Regions from separate parts of the Delftia sp. WSY_16 genome, predicted to be linked through region 2. Evidence: riboswitches for the same ligand, from Rfam matches in the RefSeq annotation. Region 2 holds a riboswitch; the other holds the start of a gene.
What was found. Region 2 has a riboswitch for cobalamin ahead of ACF8O7_RS15920 (TonB-dependent receptor). Riboswitches for the same ligand answer to the same signal wherever they lie in the genome.

Region 1 (3,072 bases), on a different contig from region 2:
TGGCCCTGACCATCGCCGACGCGCTGCTGCGCCCGGGCTTCGTGCACGGCACCGCCGCCCAATTGCAGCCCATGGGCCGCAGGCCCGCCGCCATCGCAGGCTTGGCGATTGGCGCGATTGCAGCCTTCCTGGGCGTGGGCGGCAGCGTGATGACCGTACCGCTGATGCGCCGGCGCGGCGCCAGCATGGCGGCCGCCACGGCCATGGCCAGCCCGCTGTCCCTGCCCATGGCCGTGGCGGGCACCGCCGCCTACATGCTGGCATCGCAGGGCGCGGGGCTGGGCCCCTGGCATGTGGGCTATGTGGACCTGCAGGCCTTTGCGCTGCTGACGGTCGGATCGTGGACCGGCATCAGGCTGGCGGCACCGCTGATCGGCCGCATTCCCGATGCCCTGCATGCCAAGGCCTACCTGGCCCTGCTGGGCCTGGTGCTGCTGGTCATGATCGTGGCCTGAGCGCTGCGCTCAACCCTCCTGGAAGATCGCCTCGATCCGGGTCTCGAACACCCGGGCAATGGCGAATGCCAGCGGCAGGCTGGGGTCGTAGCGGCCCGTCTCGATCGCGTTCACGGTCTGGCGCGACACGCCCAGCAGGTCCGCCAGCGCAGCCTGGCTCCAGCCGCGCTCGGCGCGCAGTTCACGGATGATGTTTTTCATGGGCGGGGCACTTTGGCGGAACAGCTCATCGGCTGCGCAGCCAGTGGGCCACCGAAGCCGCCACCCAGAGCGCACCCATCAAGGGCCACACCATGAACATGCTGAGCTTGGGAAAACCTGCCATTTCCAGGAATCCGTAGGTGAAGGTGAGGCCCGCCGTACCCGCCGCCGCAATCGCCAACTGCTCCAGCATGGACTTGCGCAGGAACTCGTCGGTATCGCGCACCAGGCGCACGATGGCCCGCACGGCCAGCGCAAATGCCAGCATGGGGCTGAGCAGCAGGGCCGTGCGCAGGGCCCCGGCCCGCATGTCGGCGCTGAGCAAAAGCGCCCCCACAAGCAGCGCCATGTAGAGCAGCAGCGCAAATCCCAGCTCCTTCTGGTAGCGGCGGTTGGTGACCGTTGTTTGATTCATGGAAGTCTCTCGCAATGTGTAAAGGATGCTTGACATTGTGCGATGCCACCCGCGGGCATGTCAAGCAAGCTTTACATCGGCACTGAACGCCCCGCCGTACAATCGCCGCCGTTGGTGCCAGCAGCCCCAGGGGCTGCGGTTAAACGGGAAACATGGGGCGGCCAGATAAAGCCGCCCGCATGTACTGCCCCCGCAACAGTGAGTGAAACGCCGCGTGCATGGCACCGGCCCCCGCCAAACCCGTGCCACTGGGCGTACAGCCCGGGAAGGCCTTGGCGAGTGCGTCACCAGTCTGGATACCGGCCAACAGGCGGCCGGCCGCGCATGCAGCGCAGCCGGTCTTTGTGGTTTCCGTGCCGGCGGGGTCGCTGGCGCGCAACTGGCTCGCATCCATGCACACCCTCGCCCTCGCGCGCGCCCCTGGCGCCGCCCTTCGCTCGCCCTCGGCGTTCCCCGTACTGCGCACGTTGTCCGCCCTGGCTGCGGCCTCGCTGCTGGCCTGCCAGGCCCATGCACAGGCACAACAGGCACAACAGGCACAGCGCGCACAGACCTCCCAGCTCGATACCGTGGTCGTCACCGCCTCGCGCAGCGAACAGCCCCTGCGCACCGTCACGGCCGACATGACCGTGATCGACGCCGAGACCATTGCCCGCAGCGGCGCCACGGGCGTGGCCGACCTGCTGGTGCAGGTGCCGGGCGTGCAGATCAACCGCAACGGCGGGCCGGGCCAGGTCACCTCGGTCTACCTGCGCGGCACCAGCAACCAGCACACTGCCGTGTTCATCGACGGCGTGCGCTACAGCTCGCAGGAGCTGCAGGGTGGCGCGGTCTGGTCCACCCTGCCGCTGGCGCAGATCGAGCGCATCGAAGTGCTGCGCGGCCCGGCCGCAGCCATCTATGGCTCAGACGCCATGGGCGGCGTGATCCAGATCTTCACCAAGCGGGCGGACGGCCAGACCCGCGCCTATGCCGAGGCCGGCATAGGCAACCAGGGCACCAGCAAGCTGGCCACGGGATTTCAGGGCGGTGCCAACGGCTTCACCTACGGGCTGAACCTGGCTGACGAACGCAGTGACGGCTTCGACGTCTACCCCGGCAACACCTTCTCGCCCAACCCGGACAAGGATGGCTACAGCAACACCTCACTGGGCCTGAACGCGGGCTACAAAACGGGCATCCACCAGATCGATGCCAGCCTGCTGCACAGCCGCCTGCGCACCCACTACGACCAGAGCCCGCCGCCGTTCGACGACTACGACGTGGTCAAGAACACCACCGGCAGCCTGCGCTGGCAGGCCGGCTGGAACGCCATATACAAAAGCGTGGTCCAGATCTCCCATACCGACAGCCAAAGCGACCGCCACACCCAGTCGCCCGAAAGCGCCAAGGGCCGCTCCACCAACTACCTGCTGCAGAACCTGTTCACGCTGGGCCAGCACCGTTTCAACATCGACCTGGAGCGCCGCGAGGACAAGCTGGACACCCAATACGCCTGGACGCAGAACACCGACAGCCGGCGCGTGCAGAACTCCCTGTCGGCCGGCTGGCGCCTGACCGAGGGACGCCACCAGTTCGACGCCAACCTGCGCCACGACCAGGTGCGCGACCAGCAGAACAAGACCACGGGCGGCCTGGGCTACGGCCTGCAGATCGACGAGCGCTGGCGCTGGGTGGCATCGGCCGGCACGGCTTTCAGAACTCCCACGCTGTACGAACGCTTCACGGGCCAGGCGGCGGCCGACCTCAAGCCCGAAAGCAGCACCAACGTGGAAACCGGCCTGCACTATGCGGCCGGTGCCAACCGCCTCTCGGCCGTGGTCTACCGCAACAAGTTCAAGAACCTCATCACCTACGACTGGAACAGCGCCCTTCCCTGCAACTGCTACCGCAACTGGCAAAGCGTGGAGATCACCGGCCTGACGCTGTCTGGCGGCACGCGCCTGGGCAGCGCCAATCTGGGCGCCGCGCTGGACTTCATGAACCCCGAGAACCTGGAGA
Region 2 (3,072 bases):
GCCGCGCGCCACGATGTCGGCCGCGTTGTTGGCGTAGTCCGAGGTATTGGTCGTGGCCCCGCGCGAGACGGTGATGATGCGGTCGCTGATGGTGTTCTGGAACAGGGCCGCATCCACGCGCCAGCCGGGCTGCTGCAGCGCGGCGCCGACCTCGATCTGGCGGCTGGTCTCGGGCTTGAGGTTGGGGTTGCCGAAGGTGCGGCCACCGCCGACGGCCGTGAAGTCCGAGGCCAGCTCCGTGGCCGTGGGCGCGCGAAAGCCCGTGGAGGCCGCAGCGCGCAGCGTAAGCCGGTCCGTGGCCTTCCAGGTGGCGCCGGCCGACCAGGTGTGGTTGTCGTAGTCGCGCGTGCTGGCCTGGGCCAGGGCCAGGTTGGGCGTCTCGTCGAAGCGTGTCGTGCCCCAGGTCTTGCGCAGGCCGGCGCGCAGCGTGAGGCGGTCGTCGAACAGGGTCTGCGCGTCCTCGACGTACAGCGCGTGCACCTGCTCGGTCTGGTTGTTGTCGTAGGGCGCAACCTGGCCCGCCGGGCCGCCCGGCATGGCCACGCGCAGGCGGTCGGAGCGCAGCTTGCTGCGCTCCCAGTCAAAGCCCATCAGCAGGTCATTGGTCTGGCTGACACGCAGGCGCGGCTGAAAGCGCAGGCCCGTGGCGTCCAGCTGGCGGTGGTTGTAGTCGCGCGCCGTGCCGGGCACGGCGCTGTTGCCCGAGCGGATCACGGGCGAGGCCCAGTTGAACTCATCGGTATCGACCAGGCTGTAGAGGTGGGTCGTCCAGCTCAGGCGCTGGCCGGGCAGCGCGCCCTCGTAGGTCAGGTCCAGCGAGCGGTTGCTGCGGTTGTCGCGGCTGTAGATGTTGGCGCCCGATCCGCGAAAGCCCGCGTTGTAGATGCCGTCCGTGCGCAGCTGCAGCTCCACGCGGTGCAGCTCGTGCAGCTGCCAGCCCAGGGCGCCACTGGCGCCGCGCCGCTTCCAGCCCGTGTTCTCCATGCGCGTGCCGCCGTCGCCCGACTCGTAGTCGCCGCGCCCGCCTGCGCTCACGCCGAAGTACCAGTCGAAGCGGTCATTGGCGCCGGCCGTCTGCGCATCGGTACGCCACAGGTCCCATGAACCGGCCTGGACCTGGGCGCGCGTGCCGGGTGCGGTCGCTCCCGTCTTCATGATGATGTTGACCACCCCGCCCATGGCCTGGCTGCCGTAGATCACCGAGGACGGGCCGCGCACGATCTCGATGCGCTCCACATCCGAGGGGCTGAGCTTGGACAGGTTGGCCGTGCCCGCGCGCCGGCCGTTGACCAGCACCAGCACCTGGCTGCGGAAGTCGCGCCCCTGGCCGTCGGTGGAGGCGCCGCGCAGGTTCATCGAGGTCTGGGCCGCCGTCCATTCGCTGAGAAAGCCCACGGCGTTCTCGGCCAGCAGGTCGGTGACCGAGCGCGCGCTGGAGCGCTCTATGGCCTCGCGGTCGATGGTCTGCGTGGTGCCCGCGATGCGGCTGCGCGCCTCGGGCCGCGCCGTGGCGGTCACGAAGACGGCGTCCAGCGCATCGTCGGCGGATGCACCGGCTTTACCGGCCGCCGGTTCCTGTGCGGCGCCGGCCGCCGCGGCGCAGCAGGCCAGCACGGCCGCAGCGGTGGCCGGGCGCAGGAAGGGAGGAAGGGGAAAGGGGCCGGAACAATCGGCGGCCAAAGAAGCGAAGCGCATGCGTTGAATCCAACTGCCCCAGTCACCCGTGGGGCCTATCGTCTGAACCACGCCGCACGGCGCGCACGCCGGAGCCGGCCACGCCAGCGCAGGCTGGGGCCGGACCGGACAGGCGCACTCCCGCGGCGTCCGAAAGCAATGCAGAAGGCCGGTATCCGGGCTTGCGGAACGCTGCGGCGCGCATCGTGGGCGCGCTGCAGCAGGCATCCCCGCCTTCCCATGTCCGTCCAGACACAGTGGCTTGCGGCGCGCAACCGGTGGGTGGCGCGCCAGCGTGGGGAGTTGTATTCCGCTGACCGTTGCGGGGGCAGCGCAGGCATTGCGAGCGGCCACCTCGATGGCATCGCGCACCTGCTTCCCGTTGAACCCCTGGCCGGCAAGCGGCATGGGGCACCTTCAGCAACAGCGCACCGCCACGGCCCAGGGGCTGCGGCGGTGCGCCAGCGGCGGATTATCGCTGATGCGGTCTAGGCCCAGAAGCCCGACACGCGGGCCAGCGCACGCAGCGCGCGGCGGCTGCTGCGCGCGCTGGTGGCCAGGCGGGCCTGCAGGTAGCCGGCGGCAAACCAGGCGCGCGGATCCGTGCCGGCCTCGTCACGAAAAAGCGCGGCCGCCACGGCCATGTCGTTGTGCAGGCCCAGCGCGTCCTGGGCGGGCACCAGCGCCTCGGCAAAGCGCCGGCCCTTTTTGCCGGGCCACATTCCGGGCGCGAATTCCCGCGCAAAGTCCGCCAGGTAGCGCAGGCGCTTGAGCCGCTTGCGCACGCGGTGCTGCTGCGCCAGCGGCAGGCGGTCGAACTGCCGGCCGTCGCGCAGCACCTGGCGGTGCAGGCGCGCCAGCCGCCGTGCCAGGTACTTGCGCGTGCCTGCGGCGGACAGGCTGACCAGGCCGGGCTGCCGCTTGCCTGCAGGCGCCTGCGCCAGCGCATGGATCTCGGCCAGCGTTTGCAGGAACTGCGGCTCGCGGACCGCAGCGGCCGCGTCCGCGTCGGCCTGCCCGGCATCCGGCACGGCCCAATCGCACAAGGGCGCATCGGCGTCCTGCAGCAGCGGCCGCACCACGTCGGCCAGGGTGCCGGCATCGCGCAGCGTGCCCAGGCGCGCAAAGGCCAGGGCCAGCGGGGCATCCCATTCGGCGCGCATGCCGGGCGCCAGCCCTGCGCATTCGCGCAGCAGGGTGCGCAGGCGCCGCAGGGCCACGCGCAGCTGGTGGATGCGTTCGGCCTCGCCGCTGCCGGCGTCCACGGCATCCATATGCGACTGCACCTGGGCCAGTGCGGCAGCCAGCGCCGCACGCACAAAGCCGGCCGCATCGGGCCGGTCGGGGAACTGCCTGGCAGGGGTGGTCATGGTCAGGAGAGGATGTGCGGGCGTTGCT

Region 1: it holds a riboswitch for cobalamin, as region 2 does, so the genes downstream of both, ACF8O7_RS21700 (TonB-dependent receptor domain-containing protein) here and ACF8O7_RS15920 (TonB-dependent receptor) in region 2, are expected to answer to the same signal.

What each region holds. Positions count from the first base shown of each region.
Region 1 is NZ_JBICKS010000040.1:440,678-443,749, reverse strand. Features, by position in the region: gene ACF8O7_RS21715 (sulfite exporter TauE/SafE family protein) at 1-455, shown strand, start outside; gene ACF8O7_RS21710 (helix-turn-helix transcriptional regulator) at 465-656, opposite strand; gene ACF8O7_RS21705 (hypothetical protein) at 682-1,071, opposite strand; cobalamin riboswitch at 1,167-1,394, shown strand; gene ACF8O7_RS21700 (TonB-dependent receptor domain-containing protein) at 1,464-3,072, shown strand, end outside.
Region 2 is NZ_JBICKS010000030.1:110,776-113,847, forward strand. Features, by position in the region: gene ACF8O7_RS15920 (TonB-dependent receptor) at 1-1,695, opposite strand, end outside; cobalamin riboswitch at 1,824-2,108, opposite strand; gene ACF8O7_RS15925 (CHAD domain-containing protein) at 2,163-3,044, opposite strand.